Regions from separate parts of the Paenibacillus sp. cl141a genome, predicted to be linked through region 2. Evidence: riboswitches for the same ligand, from Rfam matches in the RefSeq annotation. Region 2 holds a riboswitch; the other holds the start of a gene.
The links. A riboswitch is a leader RNA that binds a small molecule or an ion and turns the genes downstream of it on or off. The one in region 2 is predicted to bind cobalamin.

Region 1 (5,023 bases), on a different contig from region 2:
AAATGATAGTAGCATTCGATCAATCGCTCTATTTGCTAACACTGTACAAATTCTCCGAGTGTCTAGGCCATTCTTCTATTAATGTAACCTTAGATACCTATTCCCACGTACTACCCAACTTGCAAAAAGCTGTTCTAAATACAATTGGTGACTCGATCTTAGGGAACCAAATCGAGGACGAAAAACCCACTTTACTCGACTAAAGGTTAGAAAAATGTTAGAAGCGTAGGTTATTAAACAAAAACGGCGCGATTCCGAAAACTCGGAAAACCGCGCCGTTATTGACTTTATGAAGATGCTGGTGAAGGGAATTGAACCCCCGACCTACGCATTACGAGTGCGTTGCTCTACCCCTGAGCTACACCAGCACATGTGGTTTGATGATCCTTCCTCACGAAACAACAAAAATTATTATAATACTTCGACAGCAAAATGCAAGTCCTAATCTAACGGGAATATCCACCGGATTTGGCGGCATTACCCGCCTAACTTCTCCTGCACGGATTGGATCTTCTGTTTGCTCGAGGAGACCTGGTCCCTGCGGTCGTCAATTTTAACGGAAGTCGATACGCGCTTGGCCCCGGACAGAAAAGGCGCTTCATGCAAAGCCTCAATCGCCCGCCAGATCATGTTTAGCTCTCCCTCGATGATCGTGCTCATCGAAGTCAGCTCATAGGAAATCCCGTCCTGCTGTTTCAATATTCGCTGCATCTCGGCGACATAAGCGCTTAAACTCGTGGTTGCGGTTCCGATCGGAATCACCGTTACTTCTGCTATTGCCATCTGAACAACCTCCCTCGTCATATCTCAATCATGCGATACTCTTCCATTTTCCAATTCCAATTCCGGATATGGATATCATACCAATTTCGGTCCGCCATATCAAAGCCCTTCAATTTTAGCCTCACACAAGATATAGTGTATCCTGCCCGCCTCATCCATACGGTAATATCCTATTTTGTCAAAACGAGAATATACGCGGTATCTGTGCAGAAAAGGTCGCATTTGGTCACAATCCAGGAAATCTTATCGCCTTTTGACAGTTTCTTAACTGGCACAATGACCGCTCGTTTGCTATAATTCTTTTTGCGTTCAATTTTAAGAATATGGTTTACAAACACAATATATTGGGTTAAATTAGATTAACAACAACCAAATATAGTGTATATAGGTGCCGGATCAACCCATAAGGCAGTCCGGCTTAATAGGGAAGCATGGTGTAAATCCATCACGGTCCCGCCACTGTAAGGGCTCTTAGGCTGTTCATCATTTTTTCAGCCCTTCCTCTTACGGCATAGCCACCGAAGAATCGGATCAAGGTTTTCGGGAGGCACCGCCGGGAGGCAGATGCCCGAGTCAGAGACCTGCCTATATGCAGCAGACACCAACCTACGGGGCTTTAGGTAAGTGTTCGTTAAACTTGCGTCTGTACATAACATCATGCCCGTTCAAGGGCTTATGTCAAACGTCATTTCCGATCACAGCGCACGGACATTTTCAAGCCTGCCCGCGGGTTTTAGAAAATGTTTTTTTGATGTCCTTTTTCATATTTCCCCCGAAGAAAGCGAGGAATTTATTCATGCCCCAGCTCGTAGTTAAACCGAACAACCGTCAGCTCGCCTTTGATGAAATTCGCCTCTCCGTCTATGCCGACCGGACTCTGAAAGGATTGGACATGCTCGATAAGGAGCGTCTGCTTCGCGGCGTCAATGCCAAATTGCGCGGTGAGCAAGTTACCGGCGAAGAAATCAGCAGCGCCTTCACGATGTCCGCCCTTGAGCTTGTAACCAAAGAGGAGCCGAATTGGAAGTTTGCAGCTGCGCGTTCGTTTCTGACCTCTTTATATAAAAAAGCGGCCACCAACCGCCGATACAAAGCATATCCGGAAGAGCCGTACGGTGCCTTCTACCCGCTCATTACGGAGCTTGTACAGAAAGGCATCTATCGCGAGGATCTTCTGACCAGCTACACGAAGGAGCAAATCGAAGAGCTCGGCGAATGCATCGATCCAAGCCGCGATCTGCTGTTTGACTACATCGGTCTGTTGACGCTCGCTGAGCGTTACCTGGCAACCGATTTTGACGGTCGCGTCATGGAGCTGCCGCAGGAGCGCTACATGGTGATTGCCATGTTCCTCATGCACAACGAGCCTGCCGACAAGCGTCTGGACCTTGTCAAAGAAGCCTACTGGGCCATGAGTAATCTGTACATGACCGCCGCTACGCCGACGATGTCGAATGCAGGCAAAAAAGTAGCCGGCCAGCTGTCCAGCTGCTTCATCGATACCGTGGACGACTCCCTGGAAGGAATCTTCGATTCCAATACGGACATTGCCCGTCTCAGCAAAATGGGCGGAGGCATCGGGGTGTACCTCGGCAAAGTCCGTGCACGCGGCTCCGATATCCGCGGACACAAGAACACCAGTTCCGGCGTTATCCCTTGGATTCGCCAGCTGAACAACACCGCTGTTAGCGTGGACCAATTGGGAACCCGTAAAGGCGCCATCGCGGTGTACCTGGACGTGTTCCATAAAGACATTCTGTCCTTCCTGGATCTGAAGCTGAACAACGGAGACGAGCGCATGAGAGCGCATGACGTGTTCCACGGCGTATGCCTGCCCGACCTCTTCATGGAGGCCGTCGAAGCGCGTGAAGAGTGGAGCCTGTTCTGTCCGCATGAAGTGAAGAAAATCATGGGCTGGAAAGACGAGAACGGCCGTCCGCTAGGCCTGGAGGACTTCTATGACCATACTCAAGGCGAAGGCGAATTCCGCCAAAAATACGCGGAAGCCGTAGCGAACCCGCTGCTGCCGCGCATTACCGTACAAGCCATCGACATTATGAAGCGCATCATGAAGTCCCAGCTTGAAACGGGTACGCCGTACATGTTCTACCGCGACACGGTCAACCGTGCGAACCCGAACTCGGCTCATGGCATGATCTACTCTTCCAACCTGTGCACGGAGATCATGCAGAACCAATCTCCGACGGTCGTTGAGCAAGAGGAGCTGGTTACGAAAGACGGCCAAACCCGGATCGTGATTTCCAAGATCCCTGGCGATTTCGTTGTCTGCAACCTGAACTCCATCCACTTGGCTCGTGCCGTACCGGCCGGTGTGCTGGAGCGTCTCGTTCCGATCCAGGTTCGCATGCTGGATAACGTCATCGACATTAACAATATTGAAGTTCTGCAAGCTCAATACACCAACAGCCAATATCGCGCGGTCGGTCTCGGCACCTTCGGTTTGCACCACTTGCTGGCGCTGGAAGGCATCCGCTGGGAATCCGACGAAGCCGTTGCCTATAATGACAATCTGTACGAACACATCAACTACCTGCTCGTCAAATCCAGCATGGAGCTGGCCAAGGAAAAAGGCCACTATCCGAAATTCAAAGGCTCCGATTGGGAGAGCGGCGAATACTTCACGTTCCGCGGTTACACCGACGGCGAGCATGAAGGCAAGTTCGTGACCACCGAGCAATGGCGTGAATTGCAGCAGGAAGTGCAAGCGAACGGCGTTCGTAACGCATGGCTGTTTGCCATCGCGCCGAACGGCTCCACTTCGATTATCGCGGGTTCCACGGCGAGCATCGATCCATTGTACGAACTTCTGTCTTATGAAGAAAAAACCACGTATAAAGTGGCGAACCCTGCTCCGGATCTGTCCGAGAAAACGATCTGGTACTATAAAACGGCTTTCTTGATCGACCAGCATTGGTCCATCAAAATGGCTGCCGCCCGTCAGCGTCACGTTGACCAAGCGCAAAGCTTTAACCTGTATGTCCGCCCTGATATCCGGGCTTCGGAATTCCTGGAGCTGCATCTGCATGCCTGGAAAGCCGGCATCAAATCCACGTACTATGTACGCAGCCGCGCGCTGACGATTGAAGAGTGTGAGTCGTGCGCAAGCTAAGAGTTTAGATTAACCTTTTTCGAACCCACCCAAACCCTCCCTTCCAAGGGAGGGCCCCAAGGGCTCTGCCCTCTGGACACCCGCAAGGTGGGTAGGGTGTGAATGAGGCGCTTCTTAAGTTGCTTTAGTGGCTAGGAGCGCTTTCTCCCTGCGGGAACGCTGGAATGCGGCGCGGAGACGAATGCGCTGCTTCGCGCGATTTGTTGAGCTACTGCCTGCTGGGATCGTCTCCCCTCGGGAATCGCTTCTCATACGGTGCGGGGACCATTGAGTTACTTCGCGCGATTTGTTGAGTTGCTGTCTGCTGGGATCGCTCTCCCCTTGGGAATCGCTTCTCATACGGGTGCGGGGACCATTGAGTTACTTCGCGCGATTTGTTGAGTTGCTGTCTGCTGGGATCGCTCTCCCCTTGGGAATCGCTTCTCATACGGGTGCGGGGACCATTGAGTTACTTCGCGCGATTTGTTGAGTTACTGTCTGCTGGGATCGCTCTCCCCTTGGGAATCGCTTCTCATACGGTGCGGGGACCATTGAGTTACTTCGCGCGATTGTTGAGTTACATCCCCCTCGGAGCGCTTTCCCTTCGGGAATCGCTGCATGTTTGGCTCATATCGAACGGCTGTAAGCAATGTTGAATATGCTTTCTAATAAAAGACTACAAGGGTAAGGGTATCCAATCGGAAGAGTTTACGTCCGCCTTTGGGAGCCCTTTGCAACCTTTAAAATACATTCAGGCAAAGGGCGGACAACAGCGGCTGGAGATGGATACCCGTCCCATGAATCCGCTAGTTTCCCTTCAACACTTCTGCCCTATTATGAAATACAAGGAGAGAAAATCGGCATGCAAATGCAAAAGATATTTAACACCGAGGCACCCAACCGCTCCACTCGCGTCATTGAAGGTGAATGCTCCGGGATCCTGAACTGGAACGATATTCGGATGCCGCATATGTATAAATTGTATAAGGTTCTGCTGCTGAACCACTGGATCGCGGATGAAATCCCGATGTCCAAGGATGCGCAGCAGTTCCCGCGCCTGGACCCTGAAGAGCAGCGCACCTTCAAAATCAACATCTCCCTGCTGGCTGTGCTCGATTCCATGCAGACGAT
Region 2 (5,023 bases):
CGGCAAGCAGGGTAGCAACGATCAGCACGCTGGTCTTCAGCCGATCGACATTCAATCCCATATGAGCGGCCTGCCGTTCCCCGAGCGACAAAATGTTAAGCGCCCGAGACCTGCTCCATAGATATACGAAACCCGCTGCAAAATACGGGAAAAGGATGGCCGTATACGACCATCCGCGCATGCTCAGGCTTCCCATCGTCCAGTACAGGATTTGGTTCACCGTATCTTTGGACATCACCGTCAGAAACGAAACGACGGCGCCCAGAAAGGACTGCATCACCACCCCGGACAGGATGAGCCCATGGATCGGCAGTTTTCCTTGATCCCTTGCCAGCAGCAAAACGGCCCATAGGGTGCCCGCTCCGGTCAGAAACGCTACAATCGGCAGCGTGTAACCTCCGGCAAAGGAATATTCCATTCCGAAAAAAATCAGGGATGCCGCGCCAAGCGCAGCACCCGAGGACACACCGAGCGTAAACGGATCCGCCAGCGGATTGCGAAGCACGCCTTGAAAGGCGGCTCCGGCCACCGCCAGGGAGGCTCCAACAAGCATCCCGAGCAGGATCCGCGGCAATCTCACCTTCATCAGGATTTGCTCGGAGGAAGCTTCCCAGCCTGGAACGATGGAATCGCCGATTCCCGGCAGCCGGTGCAGGAGCATCGCTCCAATCTCTCTCACAGGCAGGTGAACGGAGCCGATTCCGAGACTGACAACCAAGGTTAGCAGTAATAGGATCAGGCCGGCCGCACCGAATCCTGCAAGTTTTTTACTCATGGATTCATCAATTCCGGATAAACGGCCTTCGCCACTTCAATCAGTCCTTGCGTCACGCGCGGGCCCGGACGGCTGAGCAGATTGGCATCCACGGAAATGACCTGATCGTTCTTGATCGCTTCGATCTGATCCCAGCCGCCCCGCTCCTTGATCAGCTGGTCCAATGTTTTCTTGGTGGCTTCGTCCACCACATCGTCTGTGTACAGAATAACGTCCGGGTTCGCGGCGATGATGTTCTCCTCGCTGATTTCGAACCAGCCTTCCGCATCGCCGGCTGCATTGACGCCGCCAGCTGCGGTAATGATCTCATCCATGAACTCGCCTTTGCCGACGGTCCATCCCGGAGAGAACTCCACGTACACTTTCTTCTTGTCTTCATCCTTCACGGATTTCACGGCTTCCGTAACGGTAGCCAATTCCTGCTTCATCTGATCGACGACCGCTTTCGCCTCGGCTTGACGGTCCGTAATTTGACCGATCAGCTCGATGTTCTCCATCACCGCATCGATGGTTTTCGGATCGTTGACGAACAGGGTAACGCCAAGCTCGCGCAATTTCTCGGCATTCTGGGCATTCATCGAAGCCGCGAATACCACATCGGCGTCGGCTGCGATAATAGCCTCTTCGTTCACCTGGAACCCGCCCAGTTTAGGCTTAGATTTGGCCGCTTCGGGGTAATCGTCGTTATCGGATACGCCAACGATCTCCTCATCCAGTCCCAATGCAAACAGTTTTTCCGTCTCGGACGGAGTCAGGGACGCAATCTTGGTCGGCGCTTTCTCAAACGTCATTTCCACGCCCGTAGAATCCTTGACGGTCAGCGGATACGTGGTCTTAAGCTCTTCCGCCGAATCCGCCGGCGCTTCGTTATTCTGCTCTTGCTGCTGTGCCGGCGGCGTCGCATCCTTCGGTGCTGCTTCTTCGCCGCCGCAGCCGATCAAGGCCAGGGCCATCAGTATGGCTACCAGAAGTACGGACCATGTTTTGTTTAATGCTTTCATCTCTTGGAATCCCCCTAAACATAATTGAGAACCTGGCGCAGGCGTGTCTAAATTCCTTCGACCGATCCTTAACTGGTAAGAAACGTTCAATCTTCATACCCTAAGAAGCAAAAATCCCCGACTCCTCGATGACAAGGACTCAGGGATTACGTTTGTATCATAAGGACGCCGGGATAACCGTTCAACGATGGCGCCTTAAACTTCCGTCCGCATGGCTCCATGCGTCCGGTAAACGTAATCCTCTCCTCGAAGGACCGTCTTTCATTCGCTGAGGGCAGGTCTCCTGACTTGCAGGTTGTAACGACTTCTCCGCCTTCCCAAGCGCTAAAGGCTCAGTGGCATATGGAAAAGTCCCTGCTTCACAGTGGCGGGACCGTGCCGGACTTGCACCGGCTTCCCTATTAACCCGGCAGATAACAATAACGCCCTCTGTCCGGGACCCTCGCAAATCATATGAATTTATGGATGATAGGCCAAGCATGGTTTCTCTGCACAAGATTATAGGCGATAAACCATCCCCTTACAACTGAAAGTTTCGGGCGTTTCGATTGCGTCATGACACCGATTTAGCCCGTTATCGCCTATTCCGACCGAAATCATACGTTTTCGTTTTATTCGCTTAACCGTACGCCCCGCCACCGTGCTCCGTCCCATGTCAGCTGCAGCTTGAGCACCTCGCCCGGCAAAACCGACGTCGCCCAGAATTCCGTATCCGGCACGGTAGCCGCGGCCATCTCGCGAATAACGCCGCCGTGGGTGACCACAAGCACGTCAACTCCTTCAGCGAGCGTTCCACGGCCAACATCACCACGCCTGGCCTCTGCCTCTGCCTGTGCCTGTGCCTCTGCCTGTGCCTGTGCCTGTGCCTCTGCCTCTGCCTGTGCCTGTGCCTGTGCCTGTGCCTGTGCCTGTGCCTGTGCCTGTGCCTGTGCCTGTGCAAGGATATCCGGAGCTTCTTCCACATGCAACAATTCCTTCACATCCAAATGCAATCCCGACAAAAAGGCCTGGACGCGGGAACCGAAAGCTTCCCAGCTCTCCCCGCTGGGCGGCGTAACTTCCGCAGGGTTATCGATCCAGCGCCGGTAGAGGGAATCCGTCTTCAAATCCTCGTAGGTCTTTCCTTCCCAATCCCCGAAATCCAGTTCGCGCAGCCGCGGGTCATATCGTACGCCCGGTATAAACCGGCCCAATATGTCATCATCAGGAACAGCACCCCTTTTTGAATTCGATAAAATCACATTGAGCGTCTGCCGGCAGCGGAGGAGATCGCTGCAATAGATCCGGACAAAATGCCTGCAACGAAGTTCCTCCCGCAGCGGGAGGAGCCGTTCCCTTCCCTCAGCCAGGATTCCCTGATCCTCATGGCCGAGATAACGGCGCTCCTCGTTCCACAACGTGCGGCCGTGGCGGACCAGATGCAGGATGATCCTCATATCCATAGGCTTCCTCCTGCCGCGGCAGCAAGTCCGAGCACCGCGGTACCCAGCATCGTAAACAAAACCGATACGCCCACAAGCAGACGGTTTGTCACCCGGATATCCTCCGCTTCGAGCGGTCGGTCGGGGTCCCCCATGTAAGCCCGGAACGAGATCACGCCTTGGTACGAATTTTCGCCTCCCAGGCGAATCCCCAGGGCACCGGCAACGGCCGATTCCGGGAAGCCGCTGTTCGGACTGGGATGCTTACGCGCATCTCGTTTAACCATCTTGATCGCTTGTTTCCACTGCAGCGAGAACATCGCCGCCGCGATGGTCAACAGCCCGGCGGTCAGGCGTGCCGGTATCCAATTGGCGAGATCGTCCAGCCGGGCGGAGGCCCAGCCTACATGCAGGTACTTCTCGTTTTTATAACCGACCATGGAATCCAGCGTATTCACGGCGCGGTAGGCCATCGCAAGCGGCGCCCCACCGATCAGGGCAAAAAACAGCGGAGCGATGACCGCGTCCACGATATTTTCCGCAACCGTCTCCACCGTCCCCCGCACAATTTCCGGCTCATCCAGATGAGCGGTGTCCCTCCCGACCACCATGCTGAGCGCTTGCCTGGCCTCGGCGATATTCCCGGAACGAAGATGGCCGTAGACCTCCAAGCCTGCCTCGCGCAGCCCCTTGATCGCAATCGTAGTCGCAATGAGAACGATCTCCGTCCCCCAGGCAAGCCAAGGATGAATCGCCGCGCACAGCTCCAGCAGCAGCCATGACAGCACGAAGGAGCCGCCGGCCACGATCACCGGCAGCAATATCCCCGCCCGCTTCAGTCCCTGGGCGGAAGTCGTCCGCTGGCGAATCCAACCTTCGACCCTTCGGATCGCCTTCCCCATGCCGATGACGGGATGCGGCAGCCATCTCGGATCTCCGATCAGCAGGTCCAGCGCAACCGCCGCCCATATGACCCATACGACGGTCATATCCGATCCTCTCTTTCGGCGGCGATGCTCTCCGTGACGCTGTCGTAGACAAGACGTCCGATCATGCCGCCCAGATCGGTCGCGGTTCCGGCATAATGATGGTTCACGCCATAGGCTGTATTGCCGCTGACCGCAAGGACCATCGCATCCGTCGTCGTCCCCGTGGCGGCGGCTCCGGTTTCATGATCCTTCACCCCCAGGTCATGCAGCGCCGCGGCTTTCGCTTCCGCTGCCGTCAGCATGGCGTTCACCATGCAAGCCGGCGTCAGCCTTCCGTCCACCACCAGCACGACATTAATCGTGCCCGGCTGGTAAGCCGCGAAGGTCGTGCGTCTCGACCCGGCGCGGGCAGCATTGCCCACGCCCGCGGTAGTACAGCATAGAACGGAAGCTTGCTCGCCCCGAGCCTCCCGAATGGAGGCATATTTCAGTTTTACCGCCGTCATCAATCCTGCCGTGGAATCGGCCGGATAGCCGTGCCCAGCCATAAAGTCAACCATATCGTTTATCGGATCGCTGCAATCGTAATGCTTGTCGACATAACGGTTCACGATATGGTCCAAGTGCAGAAAACCGCCGCCGTATATGGCGCTGCTTATGGATTCAGCCGGACTCGGAAGCGAGATCCGAATATGCGGATGCTGCTGCTCCGAATCTAAGGACACGATGGCTCCCGGCCATGCATCCGAACAATATGGACGATTGCTGCCTTTCAGAAAAGGTACTGCCATGTTTTTTTCTCTCCCTGCTCCTTAAATATCTGAACCAACTGTACCTGTAGCGTTCTTCATATGGATCTGCTGCTAGAAATCCCTAAGTCGCGTCAGCAGAAGGATT

Region 1: linked by a shared signal. The riboswitch ahead of BMX45_RS12910 (ribonucleoside-diphosphate reductase subunit alpha) and the one ahead of BMX45_RS06650 (ABC transporter substrate-binding protein) in region 2 are both predicted to bind cobalamin.

The regions. Positions count from the first base shown of each region.
Region 1 is NZ_FNZO01000004.1:29,264-34,286, forward strand. It holds tRNA gene BMX45_RS12900 (tRNA-Thr) at 297-368, opposite strand; gene BMX45_RS12905 (MTH1187 family thiamine-binding protein) at 478-783, opposite strand; cobalamin riboswitch at 1,153-1,387, shown strand; gene BMX45_RS12910 (ribonucleoside-diphosphate reductase subunit alpha) at 1,580-3,913, shown strand; gene BMX45_RS12915 (ribonucleotide-diphosphate reductase subunit beta) at 4,755-5,023, shown strand, end outside.
Region 2 is NZ_FNZO01000002.1:321,205-326,227, reverse strand. It holds gene BMX45_RS06655 (FecCD family ABC transporter permease) at 1-775, opposite strand, end outside; gene BMX45_RS06650 (ABC transporter substrate-binding protein) at 772-1,776, opposite strand; cobalamin riboswitch at 2,032-2,235, opposite strand; gene BMX45_RS06645 (histidine phosphatase family protein) at 2,388-3,218, opposite strand; gene cbiB (adenosylcobinamide-phosphate synthase CbiB) at 3,209-4,186, opposite strand; gene BMX45_RS06635 (adenosylcobinamide amidohydrolase) at 4,183-4,917, opposite strand; gene cobD (threonine-phosphate decarboxylase CobD) at 5,000-5,023, opposite strand, start outside.